2 regions of the Mesorhizobium sp. ISC15 genome follow, and region 2 is predicted to be linked to the other one. Evidence: riboswitches for the same ligand, from Rfam matches in the RefSeq annotation. Region 2 holds a riboswitch; the other holds the start of a gene.

Region 1 (11,090 bases), 6.0 Mb from region 2:
GAAGAGATCGCCGAAGCCGTGGCCTTCCTCGCCGGTCCACGCGCGCGCTTCATCAACGGGCAGGTCATCCGCGTCGATGGCGGTTTCACAATCTTCCCAGGTTAAATCGCGGCCGTTCACACGGCGAATTGTCGGGCTGAGCGCACCCCAATGAGCAGGGCCACCACGGCCCATTGCCGACCTTACTTCGTTGATGGGTTGCAACCTGCTCGCAGAGCCCACGAAGCGACGGGCGAGTTCGGCAACCGAAAATTCTCTTGGCGACACGCTGACGTTACAGCCCGCTTGTATGCACCCACGCAATGGCTCAGATTGTTTGGGTCCGGTCTACTCTGCGCCCTGAGAAGGCGAAGATTTCCGGATCGAGGCGCTGGGGCACTGCGCGCCACGGCAGAGCGGGCGAACCGCTCCCGTCTACACGTTCAGAGGCGGAACATTAGAGGTTGGGGGCACAGATGAGGCAAGAGAACGACGTTGAGAAGTGGGTGCGCACGCTGCGTGCTCGAGCACCTGACGACGCGGCCGAATTGCTTGCCCGAGAGTCTCCCGAGTTCATCCGGGACCTATTGAAGTTGTTGCCGGATAGGCACGCCCGGAAGGTGGCGGAGCATTTGCCATCGCATATGAGGCCTGTCACGCCTTATGGCGACGGCAAGGATATCGCGTTCCCCGGGTCTGTCATCGAGCTGATGGACCCGATCCCCGCCAGCGTTCCTGTCGGAACGACGGTAGCCGCCGCGGTCGAGGCCGTCAGGCGCGCGCAGGTGCCGACCGAGTTGACTTACCTCTACATCACGGACGCGGGCGACAAACTCGTTGGCCTGGTGGTCCTGCGCGATCTGATGCTGAGCGAACCGGCCGCCACGGTCGATCAGATCATGCTGCCGAAACCGTTCGCCCTTCACGTCGATATGCCTTTGGGTGAAGCCTGCACGGCGGCGGTACGCCGTCACTACCCCGTCTATCCCGTGGTGAACGTGGAGAACCGGCTGCTCGGGCAGGTTCGCGGCTGGCGGCTGTTCGAGCAGCAAATCATCGAGATTTCTGCCCAGCCTGGCCAGATGGTGGGTGTCCAGAAGGAGGAGCGTTCTTTCACGCCCCTGGTTTCAGCCTTCTTGAAACGTCATCCGTGGCTGCAGCTCAACCTGCTGACGGCCTTCATAGCCGCTTTCGTGGTCGGGTCGTTCACAGGCACGATCGAGAAGATCGTCGCTTTGGCGGCGTTCCTCCCGGTGCTGGCCGGGCAAAGCGGAAACACCGGCTGCCAGGCACTGGCCATGACGTTGCGTGGTCTCGCCTTAGGGGATGTGGACAAACGACCAAAGCTGCACCTGGTGCTGAGGGAGGGGGTGCTCGGGATCGCCAACGGCGTCCTCGTCGGTCTCGTGGCGGCCGCGGCCATGTGGTTCTACGCGTCGCGGCAACCGGAGTCGGCAGCCCAGGCGCCCATGCTGGCGCTTGTGATCCTGCTCGCAATGTCCGGATCGTGCCTCATGTCCGGGATCTCCGGCGTGCTGATCCCGTTGGGCCTGCGGCGGGTCGGCGCCGATCCGGCCGTGGCTTCCGCGATCTTCCTTACCACGGTTACCGATATTGTAGGCATGGGCCTGATGCTGGGGCTTGCCACTACGCTCGTGCTGTAGTGGCGCACATTTACGCAGGCCGTCCTGAGAAGCATCGCCCGCCAGCTCTCCGAGCGCTTGCGCAACGCGGCGGAAGACCTTCGGATGAGCTGCATGCGACCCTGATGCGTCAAGCGGCGACCAGATACGTGCAGAATCGCGCAAACAATATTGATCTTGTCGGCTGCGCAATCCACGGCTCATTATGATTTGGCTTAGTTTCCGTTTGTAGCGAATACTTAATCGAAGTCCAGCAACGCTGAGAAGATGTTTGACCAACCAGCGTAGGCGAAATGCGAATGAACCCGATAGTTTGTTGCGCAGCTGCAACAGCTACTGAAGACTCGGAGATCTCGTGACAGTTCCGTCGCTTTTTTTCGTGCAGGCGTGCTAGATCCGCTGCACTAGTCGGGTTGGGTGGGGTTCTCGGCATGCATTCCTCGTTTTCAATGATCTTCGGCTTCGCCGCGGCGCTGCTCTGTGCCGGCATATTGCCGGCCGGCGCACAAGGTCTCTATCCGGCCTACGACGATGCGTTTTCGGCCCGCGTTGCCAATCCGACCGACAACGGGACGCTAGCTCAATTCGTCACAGTTGCCGTCAACGCAGGGCAGTACGATCAGGCGATCTCGTCGATCGAGCAGTATCTGATCAAATATCCTCGCGATGCGCGCGCGCGCCTCGCGGCCAGCCGATTGTACTATTATGTCGGATCCTATGAATTGGCCCGGCGGCAGGTGCAGTACGGCCTCGAGGTCGGGGACCTGCCCGCGGATGAGCAGCTGGACGCCGTTCGCCTGCTCGCCCGCATCGAGCGCGCGTTACTTGGCGTCACCTGGGAACTCGCTCTGACTGGCGGCATGTTCAGCGCATCCACCGATTTTGAGCCGGGCGGGGCCGAAGACGACCGCACCTTGGTCTCGCCCTATGGGCGGGCGGACGGCTTTGTCCGGTGGGATCTCGGCACGCCAAGTGCTGATGCACTTGTCCTCTCGGGCTCGTTGACGGCGACACAGCGCTTTTTCACAGAAGACCTGTCGGTTCCCGGTGCCGAGGAGACTTTTATCCACGGTAACGCCGCCATTACCCTGGACAAGGGGCTGCCCAACAGCGGGATCGATTCCCTGCGGCTGCTACTTTCCGCGTTTACCGTTACAGATCGCTTCGACAACGATGTCCACGAGACCGGCGTCGGCCTCAGTGGACGCTTCCTCGTTCGCCCCACAGTCGAGACGACGCTTTTCGCAGGTGCTGGCTACATCGATCTAAGCGGCTCGAAAGGCATCTTCGCCGATAGCAGGGTCTTCTATGAGGCAGGCGGCAGCTACCGCTTCCGCAATGGCCAGGCGCTCGGACTGCGCCTGGTCGGCTCGAATGACTTCGCCTCCGGATCTGGCGAAATCGGCCGCAGCTATATGGGAGAGGTCCGCTACGGCGGCGTACTGATGGAAGTACCGGACCTGTTCGTATGGTCTCACCAGGTCGCCGTCTCGGCCGGCCACAGCGACACTCCCGACTTGTCCGTCGGCATCGGCACGAACATAGAAAGTGACTTCTGGCGCATTGCCTCGGAAAGCGATTTTCAGCTCACTGATTGGCAGAAGGTCAGTGTCGACCTCGCCTATCGCGAAACCGACTTCGATATCGCTAGCGGCGACCGGAATTCATTCGAATTGCTCGTGAGCTACACGTTGACGCTCAACTGAAAGAGGCCGCGATGAGGACCCTGTATCGTCAGATAGCCACTTGTATCGCCTGCCTTGCCTTTGCGGCACCATCTGTCGCTGAAACGGTCGGGTCCATGACGGCCTACCAGACCAACATCATCCGTAATGACGGCGAGGCGATGAACGTCGGCGCTGGCGTCGAACTCGGCGACCACCTGCGTAGCAATGTCACCGGTCTCGGAATGCTCGTGTTCCGGGACGAGTCGAGCGCCAAGATTGGTCCGAACACCAGCCTGACGATCGATGAATTCGTCTACAATCCGGGGTCCCGATCAGGAAAGATCGACATCAGGATGAACAGCGGCCTGGCCCGTTTCTACGGCGGTCAGGTTTCGAAGGGCGGCGACATGCGAGTTGCGACGCCACACATGGTGCTCGGAGCCAGAGGCGGCATCATTGAAGTGCTTGTGATAGCTGGTCAGACCGTCGGCATACTGCGCGCCGGCCGCATGACCTGCATGATGAATGGCCGCAAGCTCGTGGTCACAAACCCGGGCCACGCCTGCACGTCGGACAATGACAAACTGCTGACCGGCTACGGCGGTATCGACGCCTTCCCGATATTGGACAGCATCGAGCGGATAGCCGGCACCGGCCTCCCAGGCAAACCGGGTCCGGGGCTGGACGTAAACGCGATTTGTGCGTCATCACTCGGCAACTCGCTCAAGGCCTGCAAGTCCACCGACGGCGCATTGCCCGGCGTGGCCATGGAGTTCCCTGACAGCCCAGCGCCCCCTGTAGGCAGCGGGGTGGATGAGGATGACTGCTATCCCGACTGCCGGTAGGCCCGGCCGGCCGGCATGAGCCCCTTGGCTGATTGGCGGCGGGCTGCCCGGCGCAAGCTTCCGGGTCTTGCGGTCGTACTCTTGCTGCTCGCTTGCCATTTTGCTTTCGACGGGCCGCTATCGCGCCTGCGCGAGCGTACGTATGACTTCTACCAGTTCCTCGCCCCGCGCGAGGCGACGAGCAATCCTGTTGTCATAGTCTCGATAGACGACGCGAGCCTTAAGGCATATGGGCGATGGCCCTGGAACCGTGGCCTTTTGGCCGATCTGGTCGACGGTGTCGCCGAGTCCGGTGCCGCGGTGATCGGGCTTGCGCTGGTGCTGCCTGAGGCTGACATCTCTCCTGATGGTATCGCCGGAGACAAGCGCCTCGCGAGCGCACTGGCGAAACATCGAACGGCGCTCGCCGTCAGCCTGGGCAATGAGGCGACCGTATCAGAAGCAGAGCCCAAAGCCGGTTGGTCGATCGTCGGGCAAGTACCCGAGACGCTTCCTGGCTTCACCGGTCTGACAGGCTCGCTTCCAGATTTCTCGACCGCCGCTGCAGGTCTCGGCGTCATTCGCACTTCGCCGGATCCCGACGGCGTATTACGCCATGTGCCGCTGCTCTGGCTCCGAGATACGGCTCAAGGCGTGCAACTCTGGCCGTCCTTCGCGCTCGAACTCCTGCGCCTCTACGCCGGAGAGAACGGCTACGTGGCTCGGATGAATGCCGCCGGGTTTGACGCGCTCAGGATGGCCGGGTCCATTGTGCCACTCGAGCCGCAGGGCAGCATCCGCCTCTGGGAAACCGACACTAACACGCCGCGCATATCTGCCAGTGATATCCTTTCGGGCCGCGGCAATCCGCTGCTGCGGAACGCCATCGCCATTGTTGATCTGTCGGCCGTGGGATTGACCCAGTATCTGCCCACGCCGACGCGTCCGGCGCGACCAGGCGTGGACATCCACGCTGATGCAATCGGCCAGATCCTTGCCGGGCGCTATCTTGTAGAGCCAACGCTAGCGCGTACGCTGGAGCGGCTGTGGTTGGTCCTCAGTGGCATCGTTTTCATCGGGCTTTCAGGAGTGCTCGCCGAGCGTGTCGCGCTCGGCGCACTCGCTCTGGCGCTCCTGGCTGCCACGCCCTTCGCGTTCGGCGCTCTCGAATACAGCCTGCAGGGTGCACTCTATGATCCATTGCAGCCGGCGCTTGCGACGATCCTCGTAGCCGGCTTCGAAGGCTATGTCCTCTACAGGCGCAGCGAGCAGCGTCGGTCCACCCTGGCACGGCAGTTTTCCCAATATCTGTCGCCCTCCGTGGTGCAGCGCCTCGCAAATTCGGACACCGAAGCGATCCTGTCCGGAGAGAAGCGCGAGATCACAATCCTGCTGAGTGACATACGCGGCTTCACGACGATGAGCGAACAACTCGGTGCCCAAGAAATCGGAAAGGTGGTCAATCACTTTCTCGGCCTTGCGACCGATGAGATACTCAAGCGCGACGGGACGATCGACAAGTTCATGGGCGATGCCGTGCTAGCCTTCTGGAACGCGCCGCTTGATCAGCCAGATCATCGCGAGCGCGCGCTCGAGGCGGGGCTTGCCCTGATCGAACGGGTGAAGCGCGAAAATGCCGGTTTCGCCGGGCGCGGGCATCCCTCCATCGAAATCGGCGTCGCCATCGAGACTGGCATCTGCTCCGTAGGGAATTTCGGCTCCGAACGGCGCTTCGACTACACCGCGATCGGCTCGCCGGTGAACCGCGCGGCACGGCTCGAGTCAACGACCAAAAAGCTGAGGATCCCTCTGGTGCTTGGTCCCGGATTTGCGCAGGGAGCATCAATGCCGGTTGTGCAGGCGGGTGTGTTTGAACTGCAAGGCTTCAAGGGCGAGGTGTCGATTTTCACCGTTCCGGAGATATACCCCTCGTCGCGATCTGCCGAGGAAGTCGTATGATGTTTGGCACCGGCTCAACTCGCTACCTCATTGGCAGCCGGCGAGCGAAAGCCAAGGGCGGCGGAAATCCGATGGGCCGCCTGGGCTACCATGTCGCCCAGTTCGCTAATGCGTTCTTCCGGCACCCGGTTTTCCGGGGCAGCGATGTTCAGAGCCGCGATTATCTTACCCGGTGCCACGAAAACCGGTGCGATTGATCGGCGCCGTTCGGGCCCAGGATGGCGAAAATCATGCCGCGCGGCACATCCAGATCGACACCATCGACGGCGCGCAGTTTGCCGAACGTTTTGACCAGGCCGCGGGCGGAAATGGCTGACTGGGCAAGACCCGTGGAGGACAAGCCCATAGGAGAAGTATCGTTCATGGCAATCATCCGGCAGTCGCAAAAAACCAAGGACCGAACTTCGGCCTTCGGCTGTCGTCAATTCCTCGGCAGGCGCACGAGCTTATCGTCTGGCTTGTCGTCATGCCACAGGCTCCGACCATGGACCACTACCTCGCCGCTGAGGCTGAAGAGCCGTTCAGATCATACGTCGGACGGATCTCTACTCATCGCTGGGTTTCTCATTCGATCACGGCGCAGGCCTGACGATTTCCGGCATCACCGGCAGGCTGGCTTTTGTAGTCATCCTGTCCGCCGTGGATCATCAATGCCTTGCCTCGTATTGCCGTTTCTCCACCGTCCAGTTTGACCATGCTGTTGAAAGCCTGGGCACGCAAAACGCCGTCGGCGCCGACTCGCTGATTTGGCATGTCGCCCGCGTGCGGGCCTTTTCCAGTGAGATATCCATGTTGGGCACTCGTCGGATTGAAGTGCCCACCGGCCGAGTCATGGCCGGTCTGATGGTCGCACTTTCCGGTTTCATGAACATGGAACGCGACCCATTCACCCGCCGGCAGTCCTGTTACGTCCAACGCTATCAGCACACCCTGCGCTGTCTCGGTCAGCGTGGCCGTTCCGTTCTTCTCGCCAGCCATGTTGACGAATTCGGCTTTCGCGGTCGCGGTGTCCTGAGCCGCTGCAGGCATCGCGACCGCCAGCGCCAATCCTGTTGTTGCAAGCAAATTTTTCATCAGTTGGCCTCCGGTTGTACAAGGACCCCAAACAACAACGGGGCCTCTTCGTTCCATTTGGGAATGTCTCCGGCACGGCCGCCAGAGAAGCGGGTGATGCGTAGAACTCGATAGTCTCCGTGTATAAGTGAAATTTCACGACGTTGGTTTACACCAATTCGAAGAGTTCCGCGGTTTGCCAACCTGCCAGCAGCATGATGACAACGCCAACGAGTCTGAGAAGCGTCTTTTCTGCGATTGTTTTCACTACCAATCCGGCCATCGGCGCTGCGACTACGCCGCCAACGATCAAGCCGGCAACGGAGAGTAGATTTTCCGTTAGCTCTCCTGCCTCCTCCCAATGGCCCGTTAGTAACGCAAACAAGAAGGTCAGAGACACCGACAACGTGATGAGGAACTCGCTGGCATTGACCGTACCAATAACGTAGCGGGGCGTGCCGCCAAAACCGAGAAGGCCCGTCGTTACGATGGGTCCCCATCCGCCGCCCCCTGCGGCATCGAGAAATCCGCCACCAAGCCCAAGGGGAGGTACCACGCCTGCAGGGACCGGATTGCTTGGGATCCGCCGGAATGAACGGAACAGGAGCCAAGCTCCGACAAGCGCAAGGTATGTGGTCACATATGGTTTCATGATGGCTCCCTCGAACGAGGTGAGAACAAAAGCGCCGAGAACGCCGCCGAGCACGCCAAATGGCATCAGCCGCCAGAAAAGCTTCCAGTCAATGTTGCGGTGATAGAGGTGAGCCGAACCTGAGGCCGCGGTGGTAAACAGTTCAGCTGCGTGAACTGACGCCGAAGCGTGAGCAGGAGACACGCCAAACCCCAATAGTGTAGTCGAGGAAACCACGCCGTAGGCCATGCCGAGAGCCCCGTCCACAGCTTGGGCTACAAACCCCACAATCGCAAAAAGAATGAATTCTTGCATTTGACTCTCCGATAAGGCGCGGGGTCACAATTGGCGATAGAGAAACCCGCTGCCTACAACGTATGCAATTATATCTACACGCTTCCACAATTCATCAAACGCGTGGCATCGATAATGGTGACGACGAACGGAAAACGATCCGCTCGACCGACGCCTTTCCCAATCCCGACAGGATGCCGGTTTCTGTTTTGCTCAAATGTCCCTGCTGGAACCGCAACCTCCTCTGACGTGAGGTTTCACTGGCCGGACGCAGGCTTGCAGCTCCACCCTTTATCTGTTTAATTGCCGCCATCCACAGGGGTGCTCCGTATCGTCGGGGCTGAGAGATGGGCTGCAAGCCCGTAAACCCTAGAGCTGATCTGGATAATACCAGCGGAGCGAGGCGGGCGATGTTTTCTGGCGCACAGATCTTTCTTTTTCCGATGTCCGGCGATTTCGTCGGCCCGCTCGATGGCCATAACCTCAAGGTCTCGGCCAACGGCCCGACCCCGCGCTGATCTTTCGCGCCAGAGGTCTCGCATGTCCCAGCCTTTCTCCGCCGCGCCGCGAATCGCAGCCTTGTTCGCCAAGGTCGGACCGGCCTTGTTGTCGGTCGGCACGCTGGTTTTGGTTTGGGAGCTCTATGCGCGCATCTCGGGCATCTCGCCCACGACGTTGCCCGCGCCGTCACGAGTCCTCTTCCAGGCCATCCTGCAGCGCCAGGCGCTGTTCGACAACACCGTGCCGACGATCAGCGCCACATTGGCGGGTTTCGCGTGCTCGCTGGCCGTTGCCTTCATCCTTTCGGTGCTGATCGACTTCTTCAAGCCGCTGCGCCTCGCCCTGTTCCCGGTGTTCGTCATCAGCCAGACCCTGCCGCTGGTGGCGATCGCCCCCCTGGTCGTTCTTTGGTTCGGCTTCGGGCTGACGCCGAAGATCATGCTGGTCGCGCTCGTGACCTTCTTTCCCATGCTGGTCGCGCTGGTGCAGGGTTATGAATCGACGGATCGGGACATCTCGGCGCTTCTGAGTTCGATGGGCGCTTCCCGCATGCGCATTTTCCTGCTGGCCCGCCTGCCCTCCTCGCTGCCCTATTTCTTCGCCGGGCTGCGCATCTCGATCACCTATGCCGTGGTCGGCGCCATCTTCGCGGAATATGCCGGCGCGGCCAAAGGGCTCGGCATCTACATGCTCAACGCCAAGAACAATTTCCGGCCCGATCTCGTGCTCGCGGCGGTGCTGGTCAGCGCCTTGCTCACGCTGGCCCTGTTTGCCGCCACGGTGCTGATCCAGCGCGCCGCCATGCCATGGGAGCGGCTCGATGCCGCACGAAAACCATGAGCAGGCGGCTGGAACTGCGCCAAGTCAGCAAGAGTCTTGGCGATATCGACGTGCTTGCCGGCATCACCCTGCACGTCGAGCCGGGCGAATTCGTTTCAATCCTCGGCCCCTCCGGAGCCGGCAAATCCACGATCTTCAGGTTGCTGACGGGCGATCTCGATGACTACGGCGGCGATGTCGACTTCGACGGCCGGCCACTGGCCGAAGCGCGACGACCGTTTGCCTTCATGCCGCAGCGCGATGCCCTGATGCCTTGGCGCACGGTTATCGACAACACCGCGCTCGGTCTTGAAGTGCAGGGCATGTCCCGCAAGGCGGCCCGCAGCAAAGTAGCACCGCTCTTCGGGGAATTCGGCCTTGCCGGCTTCGAGCATAAGTATCCCGCACAGCTCTCGGGCGGAATGCGCCAGCGCGCTGCGCTGCTGCGCACCGTCGTGCAGGACCGCGCCATGCTGTTGCTCGACGAACCGTTCGGCGCACTCGACGCCCTCACGCGCACCGGCATGCAGCGCTGGCTTCAGACGATGTGGGACCGGCACCGCTGGACCGTCGTGCTGATCACCCACGATGTCCGCGAGGCGGTCTTCCTGTCCGATCGCATTTATGTGTTGAGCGGCCGCCCTGCCCGCGTGCTGCGCGAAATCGCCATACCTCTTCCGCACCCGCGCAAAGGTCTTGCCTCGGCGGAAGCCACCGCCATCGAAGCCGACATCCTCGATACCCTTCTCGATCCACAGCTCGCCCAAAGGACATGACCATGCTTTCCAGACGCCTCTTCATCGCTGTCGCATTAATCGCCGGGCTCGGACCCGTCACGCCCGTCTTCGCCCAGCAGACTGTCACCGTCGCTCTCGACTGGACGCCGAACACAAACCATGTCGGACTCTATGTCGCCCGGGCGAAAGGCTTCTACGCTGAGGCCGGGCTCGACGTGCAGATCCTGCCCTACGTCGACACTGCGGCCGGTACGCTGATCGCCAACCGCGTGGCCGATTTCGGTATACTGGGATCCATAGGATTGTTCACCCAACGCACGGCCGGCGCCGACCTCGTCGCCACCTACGCCATCATGCAGACGGAAACCGGCAGGCTGGCCTTCAATGCGGACCGCGCCGATATACAATCCCCCAGGGACCTGGACGGCCTGACCTATGGTGGTTTCGGCAGCGCCTGGGAGAATGCGCTGATCGGCACCATCATCCGTCATGACGGAGGCGAGGGCAAATTCGAAACGGTGACGCTGGGCACCTCTGCCTATGAGGCCTTGGCCAATGGCGCAGTCGATTTTACGCTCGAAGTCTACACTTGGGAGGGGATCAAAGCGGAGCTTGACGGCAAGGCCCAGCGCGCCTTCCGCTACGCGGATTTCGGCGTGCCCGACCAACACACCAATTTCATTGGCTCGAGCCGCGCCTACCTCGAGAAAAACAAGGACACGGCAACCGCGTTCATCGCCGCGACTAGGCGCGGCTACGCGTTCGCCGTCGAACATCCGAAAGAAGCGGCTGACATGCTGATCGGAGCAAACAGCGACGTGCTGACCAACCGTCCGTTGATCGAGGCATCACTGAAGGCGCTGGTCGACGGCCACTATCTACAAAGCCCCGCCGGGGCGATCGGCACGATCGATCCCGCAAAGATGGAGGCTATCGGCGACTACCTGTTCAAGGCCGAAATCCTGCGCGACGGCGATGGAAAC
Region 2 (11,090 bases):
CGGCCGGCCTTTCCTCCCTTCTTGCCATCGGATCTGGGGGCTCGCTGACCGCCCGCCCATGCGCTGGCTGGACTCCACCAGCGGTTCACCGGTCGAATTGCCGCGGTGGCTACACCGCTCGACGCAGTTGCCGATCCACTGGAAGCCAGTGTTGCGCCGTGGCTACTCAGCGCAGGCGGTGGCAACGTAGATATTCTCGCCGCCACGAAAGCCAGTATCGCGCGCGAACCCCGCCAAGTCGGCATTCTATGCGGGCGGGAGAACAGCCCCCTTGTTTGGGCCCAAAACGTCGCAGAAGTTGTTGAATTGGCGAAGGTCGGTTGAAGCGCGTTTTGTGTTTGACCCGTCGCGAGCAATCGATCCACGCGACATCGCACAGATTGACCAAGACATTCTCGGTGACCGCAAGCGGCTGCAGCGCGCTTTGGTCCTCGGCTTAGAGCAGTTCAAGCAGACAAGAGCCCAGATCCTTGCTGCCCGCGAACACAGTCGCCCCGAATCGGAGCGGTTGCGATTGGCATTCGATCAACCGCAGCCAATGTTGCCGCGGTTTCAGGGTAGTCTGGGTAGCGCTATGGGGTCGTCAGTCACTCGAAGGACCCTGCTAGTCTTCAGGTGGGGAGTTTAGTCAAATACCCTCATCCCATGTTCATGGTCTGTGCCTCGAAAGTCGTATAATTGGCAGTGTGGAACACAGCGTTGTAAGGACGGCATGGAGAAGCAGTAGCCCCTTCTCTAGTCTCGCTACGGGAAAAATTCTGGAAAATGGGTCTGCTTGGCTGGACGCAGAACGTTGTGGTTATTCAGCCGGCATTTCTGAAGCTTCTCGAACACAAGCCGCTTGCCTTCGCGCACGCTATCTTCGAGCGGCTTCGCCTTCGCCAGATGCGCCGCAATCGCGCTGGCCAGCATGCAACCTGTTCCGCGCATCGATATAGCAAGGCGCGGCGTGTCGAAGTGGATGGGTTCATGATCGGAGCGTAACAGAATATCGGTCGATCGGGGGCCCGACGCGTGCCCACCCTTGATCAGCAGGGCTTGAGCGCCGGCAGCTAGCAGCCTTTTTCCTTGTTGGAGCGCTCCGTCCTCATTCGGTGCCAGTTCGGAACCAATAAGGAGCGCCAGTTCAGGGAGGTTGGGCGTGACAATGCAGCAAAGCGGCATCAGATCGCGCTTCATGGCAGCGATAGCGCCTGCTTCCAGAAGTGCGCGGCCTGAGGTGGAGGCCAGCACAGGGTCGAGTACTGCGGGGACATGCGGAAATTTGCGCAGCACTGCGGCAACGGCAACAATGATCTTGGCAGTCCCCAGCATGCCGATCTTGATCGTGGCCACGTCGTTGGCCTGCAGCGCGCCGCACATCTGATTGGCCACCAGGCTGGGTGGCGAATGATGGATTTCGATCACGGCGTCGTGCGTTTGCACCGTTAGCGCTGTGACGGCCAGACAGGTGCGCACGCCAATGGCAGAGATCGTCTCGATATCGCGTGCTATTCCAGCACCCCCGCTGGAATCTGATCCGCCAACGACAAGCACATGCGGTTCTTGTCTCATCGCCATCGGTCCGTCTTTTCGATCCATTCTCGCGTGCGCGCTTCGGGGTCGGAGCTCAACGTGATGTCGGTGACCACTGCCGCGCTGTTGGCTCCGGCCTCAAAGACGCCGTCGAGGCGGTCGGGGTTGAGGCCGCCGATGGCGACCAATGGGATCGGCGTCACTCGCCGGTTCCACTCGCTGATCCGCTCTAGCCCTTGTGGCGCCCACTTCATCTTCTTCAAGACGGTGGGATAGATCGGACCGAGCGCGACATAGTCGGGCTCAGCAAACATGGCCGTTTCCAGCTCGACATGATCATGCGTGCTCAACCCGAGCCTGACACCGGCTGACCGTATCCTCGAGAGGTCGGCGGTTTGCAGATCCTCCTGGCCGAGATGCACGAAATCGCAGCCCTCCTCGATTGCCAGGCGCCAATGATCGTTGACGATGAGCTGGCTTTTGTATTGGACACACAAGGCCTTCGACTTGCGGATCTCCGCGCGCAGCCCGGTTTCGTCCATGGTCTTGATGCGAAGCTGCACCAGCTTGACGCCGAGCGGCACCAGCCGCTCGATCCAGGCTGCACTATCGACGATCAGATAGAAGGGATCGAGCTTCATGAAAAAACCGCCCTGCCGATCGTCGGCGTTGACGGCATCGCGACCTCGCGCGGTTCGAGCATTCCCGAGCAAAAGGCTTCGCGGCCGGCTTCGACCGCCTTGCCGAAAGCACGCGCCATGCCGACCGGATCGGCCGCCTTGGCGACCGCCGTGTTCAGGAGCACGGCGTCAAAGCCGAGTTCCATGACGGTCGCCGCGTGCGACGGCCGTCCGAGCCCGGCATCCACGATCATGGGAACGTCGGGGAAATGTCTGCGCATCGAGCGTAGCGCCATGATGTTGATCGGCCCGATGGCGGAACCGATCGGTGCGCACCACGGCATCAGGACCTTGCAGCCCGCTTCCAGCAGCCGCTCGGCGACGACAAGATCGTCGGTGGTATAGGGAAATACCGAAAAGCCGTCCTCGGACAGGATGCGGGCGGCTTCGACCAGGCCGAACACGTCAGGCTGCAGTGTGTCGTGGTTGCCGATCACTTCGAGCTTGATCCAGCTCGTCCCGAACACCTCGCGCGCCATTTTCGCGGTTGTGACCGCTTCCTTGACGGAGTGGCAGCCTGCCGTGTTGGGAAGGACTCTCGTGCCAAGCGAGCGGATCAGCGACCAGAATTTTTCGCCTTCCCTGCCGCCTGCCATCTCACGCCGCAAGGAGACGGTCACCACCGACGCGTTCGACACCTTGACCGCATCGGCAAGGATGGCAGGCGAAGGGTATTGAGCCGTGCCGAGAAGCAGGCGAGACGCAAGCGTCGCCCCAAAAAGCTCGAACATGCTAGCCTCCCTGCATCGGCGAGAGGATTTCGATCCGGTCACCGTCGCTCAATCGGAACTCCGCCCGGTTGGCTTTGTGCACCAGGTCGCTGTTGACGGCGGTCGCCAGCCAATCGCCCCCATAGTCGAGCGCGGCAAGCAGTTCGGCCAGCGTGGTGGCGGCCACCTCATGCGCTTCGCCGTTGACCATCAATTTCATGAGCAAGCTCCTTGGTTCCGTCTTGATTGAAAACCAGGTCGGCAGCCTGGCGCGCCATGGCTGGGGCGAGGAGAAAGCCGTGACGATAGAGCCCGTTGATGGCTATGATCTCGCCGTTCGTTTCTACGCGCGGCAGGTTGTCGGGAAAGGCTGGACGGACGCCGACACCGGTTTCAACGATCTCGGCCTCGCCAAAGGCCGGATGGAGGGCGTAGGCGGCACCCAGCAGCTCCATCATCGATCGCGCCGTGACCGGTCCGACGGACTGGCTTTCAATCATCGTCGCGCCGATCATGAAACGGTGGTCGGTGCGTGGCACCACGTAGAGCGGAAAGCGCGGATGAAGCAGCCTGACTGGGCGCGACAGCGAGACATCAGGCGTATTCAGGATCAGCATCTCGCCGCGAACGCCGCGCAGTCGGCCATCGCCCGCGGCCATTCCCGTGCATTCGATCTGGCGATCGAAACCGGCACCAGCCGAAGCGTCGGCGCCGAAGTGGAACTCGACGCCCATCGCCGCCAGCCCATCATGAAGTGCTGCCATCGCCTGACGCGGGTCGAGATGGGCTTCGTCGGGGAAGAGCAGTCCGCGGCGGAAGCGGCCGGCGAGGTCGGGCTCGAGCAACACGATTTCATCCTCATCGACACGCCGATGACCCGAGGTGCGGCTGGCGAACCGGTCGAGTTCGCCCGCATCGCGCGGTGCGGCCACGAGCAGCGTGCCGGCCCGTGTGACCTGGCCTGGCGTCGCCGCATCCCACCAGTCGGCGGCATCGCGTCCGAGATCGAGCACCGGCTGCTCGGCGCTTTCGCACTCGCACCACGGCGCCAGCATGCCGCCGGCGAACCACGATGCATTGCCGCCGATGCCGTGCCGGATCTCGGCGACTGTGACCGTCGCGCCTCGGATGGCGAGTTCGAAGGCCGCGGCAAGGCCGGCAACGCCTGCCCCTTTGACCAGCACCCTCATGACGGTTCCGGCGCCTCTGGCATGAGCGGTACGCCGGCCTCGTCCGCTGGCATGTAGAGATCGCCACCTTCGCGATATTTTGCCGCCATGGCCGCCATGCCCTCTTTCTGGGCCTCGGCACGGATGTCGTGGGAGATGCGCATGGAGCAGAATTTCGGCCCGCACATCGAGCAGAAATGCGCCACTTTGTGCGCTTCCTTGGGCAAGGTCTGGTCGTGGAAGGAGCGTGCTGTTTCGGGGTCGAGCGACAGGTTGAACTGGTCCTCCCAGCGGAACTCGAAGCGCGCGCGGGAAAGGGCATTGTCCCTGATTTTCGCCGCCGGATGCCCCTTCGCCAGATCGGCCGCATGGGCGGCTATCTTGTAGGTGATGACGCCTACCTTGACGTCGTTGCGGTCGGGAAGGCCGAGATGCTCCTTCGGCGTGACGTAGCAAAGCATTGCGGTGCCGAACCAGCCTATCATGGCGGCGCCGATCCCTGAGGTGATGTGGTCATAGCCAGGCGCGATATCGGTCGTCAGCGGTCCAAGCGTATAGAACGGCGCCTCTCCGCAGACGGCGAGCTGCTTGTCCATGTTCTCCTTGATCTTGTGCATCGGCACGTGGCCCGGGCCTTCGATCATCACCTGGCAGTCCTTCGCCCAGGCGACCTGCGTCAGCTCGCCGAGCGTTTCCAATTCGGCGAATTGCGCTGCGTCATTGGCGTCGGCGATCGAGCCTGGACGAAGCCCGTCGCCGAGTGAAAAGGACACATCATAGGCGCGGCAGATGTCGCAGATTTCCGCGAAATGCTCGTAGAGGAAGCTCTCCCGGTGATGGTGCAGGCACCATTTGGCCATGATCGATCCGCCGCGCGAGACGATGCCCGTGACCCGGTCTACGGTCAGCGGGATGTAGTGCAGCCGCACGCCGGCGTGGATGGTGAAATAGTCGACACCCTGTTCGGCCTGCTCGATCAGCGTGTCGCGGTAGACCTCCCAAGTCAGGTCCTCGGCAATGCCGTTGACCTTTTCGAGAGCCTGGTAGAGCGGCACCGTGCCGATCGGCACCGGCGAATTGCGCACGATCCATTCGCGGATGTTGCGGATATTGCGGCCGGTCGACAGGTCCATCACCGTGTCGGCGCCCCAGCGGATCGCCCAGACCATTTTTTCGACCTCTTCGGCCATTGACGATGTGACAGCCGAGTTACCGATGTTGGCGTTGATCTTGACCAGGAAATTTCGCCCGATGATCATCGGTTCGCTCTCTGGATGATTGATGTTGGCGGGAATGATCGCCCGCCCGCGCGCCACTTCGTCGCGGACGAATTCGGGCGTGACGAAGTCGGGGATCGCGGCGCCGAAGCTCTCACCGTCGCGCTCAAGCTTGCCGCGCACGATCTCGCGTCCAAGGTTCTCGCGGATAGCCACGGACTCCATTTCAGGCGTAATGATGCCGGCGCGCGCATAGGCAAGCTGAGTCACCGCCTTGCCGGCCTTGGCCCTGAGAGGCCGGTTGCGAATGGGGAATTCCGGCGTCAGGCGCTCGCCCGTGACGAATCCATTGTCTTCCGGCCGGACATGGCGGCCGTCATAGGCCTCGACATCGCCGCGAGCCGTGATCCATTCGTGGCGAAGCCGGGCAAGGCCCCTTTCCATGCTGGTTTCGACAGTCGGGTCTGTATAGGGGCCGGACGGATCGTAGACGGTGACGGGTGGCTCGCCGGCAGTCGGATGAACAGAGATTTCGCGCATCGGCACCCTGATCTGGGGGTGGAGGAGGCCGGGCTTGTGGATTTTCCGCGAGGCGGGCAGTGGTCCCGTCGACACGGCGGGGGTGAGGGCATTCATCTTGATGCTCCTTTGCTCATGCATTGGAGACCCAGTTCTGTGCCGGAAGGATGAAAAGACGCTTCTGTCGACCTGCCGAAACAGGACCTCGGGCATAAACTCCCGCAAAGCGCTTGCACCGTCCCTACGCCAGTATGAACTGGATCAGGTTCAACGGGTCACTGCGCCGCGAAAGCAAGCAGTATCTCAGCCCCTTGCCGGGACTCCCCTGGTGAATGCTTGGAGTTGAACGGGCCGACGCTATCTTGTCAAGCGCATTCGGGCGCCTTCGGCCGGTGGCGATGACCGGCGGCCTGTCAAAACCGGGCGGAGAGCTCGCGCATGCATCGGGGACAAGTCACGCCCCGGAGACCAGGGCTGGAATGGCCAAAGCCTCTTTCCCTTCGTGAAGGATGGAGAAACTGTATCGGCCATGTGCGTCGAGATCGACCGAGTAGCTCAGGCGGTCACGGGTGTGGTTATCCTGGTCGAAGGTGACGATTCGCGGCTTCAGCGAGGTGATTTGCACCTCGTCCAGGTAGATGGAGTTGCAGATAATGATCTGGTCGTCGGGCTGGCAGGTGCCGGCGGCTGCTCGATTCAGGATGCAGCATCGGCGGCGTTCCCGATACCAATGATATCTTGCGGGCAACTTATGCAATCACCGGCTTCGTAAAACCCGACGGCGGCGGCCGTGTCCTGGCGCTGAGGATGTGCCGCTGTTCCAGCAGAGAAATCGCGGTAGGCCGCGGAGTTTTCGCTCTGCGAGGAAGAGTTGACGAAATCGTTTAGCTTGCTTGCAGTTTGTACGACCGCCTTTGAAAGCAACTAAGCTATTGCATTGATATGTTGGTGCGGCGATCGATCGCTACATATCCGGCCGCCATTATCCGAGTATTGGTCCGCCTCATGGCAATCCCTGCGGGGTCGTCGGCGGCCGGATCGGCCGCGCCCTCCAGTCATCAAAGAGGAAGCGACCGAGAATTCCGCTGCCGAAAACTTCCCTGGCTTGGCTATGCATGCGGTAGATGAGATCGCCGCCTACCGCGGCCTGGTCGAGGAAGGCATCGACGCGAAGAATATCGCCGCCCAGTTCGGACAGTCTGGTTATCGCCATGCGTCAGCGGCTCAGACTTGCGGTCTCGAGAGCGGCCTTTGGGGGTCACCTCCTTTTTGATTCAGAGGTTGGAAGACGGCTTCTCGTTACCCAATAGAAATGGCGACTACGGAACGCGATCGCGGCCATCAGGAAACACCTGTCTTCGGCTCAACCTCGACATGGCGTCCGATCGACCGCAGATATACAGCTATCTCGTCCATGAGATGATCGCGTTAGCCGTAGATTTCAGCAATCCTACGCAGCTGTGCTCGACGGCCCTCCGTTGCGCCGGCGTCAAATCAGCATCGCCAAAGACGTATCCCAAGTTGCCAATCGCGCAAATGTTGCAGCCGGCGTCCACAACTGATTGCACGAATGCCGGAATGTCTTTTTCTTGCATGGTCTTCATGTCGAATCTCTCGTGAATGGCGTGCTTGCGCGCCCATGCTGCCTTTTCAGCGTGTCCTCTGGGCGGCGCAAGCCTTGAGCGTGTTGTGCCCGGGCAACCTCGACTATCCCGTCTGCCACGCTCTTTAGAGTCGGTGGGGTCTGGTGATCGCAGGCTGGGCCACTCAAAAGCCTGCAAGAAGAAAGTCATGGCGACCATTGCTCAAGATCGCAAGGGTGCGTGCAAGACCTTCCGTTGGCAGTCATGCACGCTCACCCAGAGATAGTCCGGCCGCGGAAATTCTCCCTTATTCGTAAGAAAGCTCATTGAGCAACTGGGCATTGAGCAACTGGGTCTCACGTCGCGGGTCTCGTGTGCTTCACAGCCGAAAATAAGGTACCGCCGTGGCAATTCTCGAAAAGTGCAGGTTACCTCGTTCAGGACACGGCGGATTGCCTTCCGACGGCACCCTTGCTGCAACGTGCGACCTAACGAGACATATCTCGTTCGCGTTCCCTCGACCTGTCTTCGTATTGCTGCTTGCCCTGCGATTTCAGGCCCTCTGCTAGCTCCTCGGCCGCTCTTTGGCCTGCAATGTCACTATTCAAGATCATGTCCGGCATCCCTGGATAGTCATAACCGTAACGCGCATGCAGTTTCCCTCAAGCGCAGCGCGTATCCGTCGATTAGTTTCGTCGTCCGGAACCCGAAGCCCTTATCCGGCCTGGTGTACCCGTTCCAAACTTTGGCGGACCATTTACCTCAGGCATGATCATCTCGCGTGACATTGTTTTTTGGCGGCGCCATCATCGCACGTGGCATTTTCTAAAAATCAAGACGTGTTAATTTGTAAAATCAGGGATGTGGCCGCGCCCGCTGCGAGGATTTGCAGGTAGCTCTTCAGCTCCAACACGATGTGTGAGGCGGCGGTGGAAAAAGGCAACCGACTTTTAATTGGCGGTACTTACTTCGGAAGCGCTGCAATCGATCCTGAGGATACTATTGATCGCGAGCGCCCAATGCGTCCGCCGTTGGATCCAGGTGACCTCGCCGCTCGCTCCGCGTCCGGCGCCCGTCGCAGAAAGGTAATCGCGCAATTGCTGCACATGCGCCTCGCGGACGTAGGCGTGGGATTCACGTCCGATTTCCAATTGATCGCGGCGTCGACCCGTCCTTTGATGATCGCGAAGGCATCGGCCCGTCCGGCGATATGCTTCGTCGCGAGCTCAGATTGCGATCTCGGGCACAAGGCGAGATCACAGTTCTGCGATCTGTGGTAACGCGAGCCCGCGAAGCGCCGCCGCGGCCTCTCTTTGGAATCTGGCCGAGAATCGTCGTCGTCTGAGATCAGTTGATCGAGCAGTTCGCGCGCGCGGGACGCGCTTGCGTCCAGTCTCTCCCGCGAGCTCGCCCGTGAGAAGCTCCTCCATCAGCTTCTGAAGGATGACGCCCCGACGCGCTCCGGCACCGACCACCTCCGGATGCTCAACGTGGCTCTCTGAGGTCACGACCCCATCGAGAGGGTCGCCCAGCCGATCAGCGTCGTGCCAACTGGGCCGGCGCCAGACGACCGGTGGGGCACTTTCCTCAATGCACCGCTGTTCGGCGGCAAACATGTCGGAAGACTGCTCGTTCGGCCGGGAGGCCAGCGGCTGCGTTTCCCGACGCGCAAAGGACGAAGCTCCAGCTCGGGAATTTCATACTGACGCAGATCGATAGAGCTGAACCAGGAGTCTTTTGACGCCTGAGGGTGTGGGGGACAATCAGAATATCTCGCACCCGTATGCAGGCCACATACCAGGTACGCTCACGCTGATTGGCATCTCGCCGGTTCACCGCCATTGCCTCAAGATGGCGGCCCCGCGACACGCTGTGTGGGGTTTGTCAGGTCCGCGCCACAGGCTTGGTAAGCCGATGTGTTGTTTGCCGTCGGCTAAAGAGCTGAACAGCAAGCATAAACTTCTGTCGCCGGCTCGATCCGTCAGATTGGAACGAGATTTGCACCCTTGAGGGTGAGACGACGGCAGCAGCCGACCGGCTCTCCTGTCGCGGACCCCGCGATCGACATAACCAAGGAAGGAGCCCAGCATAGCACAGGCACCGCCAGCCGAGAACTCCCCGATGGCCGGCGCGAGCCATGGGTCGGTGGTAGATCGGCTGGTCGGCATCGACCTCGCTCGGGGCCTGGCTGTCTTCGGGATGTGTGCCGCCCATCTCGGTCCCGACCCCGGCGAAGGAGGACTAGTCGGGTTTCTGATGGAACTAACCCATGGGCGGTCGTCCGCCCTGTTTGCCGTATTGGCTGTTTTTTCGATTCTCCTGATTACCGGTCGCAAGGCGCCGAAGTCGGGGGTTGCAGGTAGACAGGCCATTGCCAGAGTCGCAATTCGTGCCCTTGTTTTGGTCGCGCCCGGGATGCGGCCCGACGCTTGGGCGGTGCCATGAAAGATGAAATGGCCGCCTCCGGTCTCGTTGACGAATTGGAGGCTATGGTGGCAAATAGGCGCGTTGTCTGATCGCCGCTTTGATACTGGCGGTCCGATCCTGCTCAGACATTTAGATCCTTCAAGTTCACCTTCGGCCGCGTCGGCATCTTGCCGACTGGCTTTACGCATCCACGTCATCCGCCGATGCTTCTGCACCGGGCCAAGTCGACATTTATCCCCACTTGGTGCCTCTTACAGACCATCGTGTTTCAGCATCAGTCGGTTCCTATTTTGCCGAGACTCAGGACCGATTGATACTGTGCCGTTAGTGAACGCTACCCGGGATCTCGACTGGCTAAAGGCTCGTTGTTCGCAGCTCATCCTGGCCAAGACGTTGTTAGCTGGCCATTTCAACACCATCGAAGTGGCTGACCAGGTGAATGCAATGCTCGACCGCTTCCTAGCAGTCGGCCTCCGACGCCGCGCCACTACGCGTAAGTAAAATATGTGCGCAGGACGCTGCATACACGTTAGTGGTGGGTTTGGTCGGGTTACGACCGTCGATCAGCTGACCAGCTGTTTGATCGGGAGCTGGATCATCTGCCGCCGGAGGCGCGGTGGCGCGAATGGATGCAGCGCGTCGAGGCGACGATCTTTGCAGCCAGCGAGCCCGTTGGCCGTGCGACGCTGGCGCGGATCGTCGGCAAGAACTGCAGCATCGATCTGCTAATCGACGATATCCGCGAAGAGTTGCGCGGCCGGCCCCTATGATTTGGTCTCCGTCGCCGGCGGCTGGAAACACCTGACCCGCCCGGCCTATGCCGACGCCATCCGCAGTGCATTTGGCAAGGCCGTCGGAGACAGCGTGCGTGGTGTAGACCTAGACCTGACCCAGTCGGACGTGCTGGTGTTGATGTGCATCGCCTATTTCCAACCGATCACCCGTGGAGAGCTATCGCCATTCTTCGGCAAGGAGATCAGCCGCGACCTGGTCGGCCATCTGCGTGGTGCGAAGCTCATCGCCTCCGGTCCACGCAGCCCGACCCCAGGCGCGCCCTACACCGACGTGACGACAAAAGAGTTCCTGGTGGAGTTCGGGCTCGACACGCTGCGCGACCTGCCGGATTTCGAGGCGCTCGAGGATGCTGGACTTCTGTCGAAGGGGAAGCTGCTGGAGGGCGCCATAGTGCCCGGCTTTTCCTCCCATCACTACAACGCCGACGTCGAGATCGAGGATTAGCTGCTCGCTGCCGCGCAGCAGCCGACCGCCG

The links. Region 2 has a riboswitch for thiamine pyrophosphate ahead of thiC (phosphomethylpyrimidine synthase ThiC). Riboswitches for the same ligand answer to the same signal wherever they lie in the genome.
Region 1: another riboswitch for thiamine pyrophosphate. It lies ahead of RPG13_RS29575 (ABC transporter permease); the one in region 2 lies ahead of thiC (phosphomethylpyrimidine synthase ThiC).

Annotation. Positions count from the first base shown of each region.
Region 1 is NZ_JAVSPX010000001.1:6,107,864-6,118,953, forward strand. It holds gene RPG13_RS29530 (SDR family NAD(P)-dependent oxidoreductase) at 1-105, shown strand, start outside; gene RPG13_RS29535 (magnesium transporter) at 456-1,643, shown strand; gene RPG13_RS29540 (tetratricopeptide repeat protein) at 2,072-3,328, shown strand; gene RPG13_RS29545 (FecR domain-containing protein) at 3,424-4,134, shown strand; gene RPG13_RS29550 (CHASE2 domain-containing protein) at 4,150-6,072, shown strand; gene RPG13_RS29555 (hypothetical protein) at 6,233-6,436, opposite strand; gene RPG13_RS29560 (superoxide dismutase family protein) at 6,637-7,146, opposite strand; gene RPG13_RS29565 (sulfite exporter TauE/SafE family protein) at 7,295-8,071, opposite strand; gene RPG13_RS29570 (hypothetical protein) at 8,166-8,363, opposite strand; TPP riboswitch at 8,358-8,470, shown strand; gene RPG13_RS29575 (ABC transporter permease) at 8,591-9,391, shown strand; gene RPG13_RS29580 (ABC transporter ATP-binding protein) at 9,388-10,146, shown strand; gene RPG13_RS29585 (ABC transporter substrate-binding protein) at 10,143-11,090, shown strand, end outside.
Region 2 is NZ_JAVSPX010000001.1:134,688-145,777, reverse strand. It holds gene RPG13_RS00735 (hydroxymethylpyrimidine/phosphomethylpyrimidine kinase) at 745-1,560, opposite strand; gene RPG13_RS00730 (thiamine phosphate synthase) at 1,551-2,156, opposite strand; gene RPG13_RS00725 (thiazole synthase) at 2,153-2,926, opposite strand; gene thiS (sulfur carrier protein ThiS) at 2,928-3,125, opposite strand; gene thiO (glycine oxidase ThiO) at 3,094-4,095, opposite strand; gene thiC (phosphomethylpyrimidine synthase ThiC) at 4,092-5,927, opposite strand; TPP riboswitch at 6,031-6,147, opposite strand; partial or broken gene RPG13_RS00705 (aspartate 1-decarboxylase) at 6,265-6,522, opposite strand; gene RPG13_RS00700 (hypothetical protein) at 6,814-7,023, opposite strand; gene RPG13_RS00695 (hypothetical protein) at 7,214-7,414, opposite strand; partial or broken gene scpB (SMC-Scp complex subunit ScpB) at 10,450-11,059, shown strand.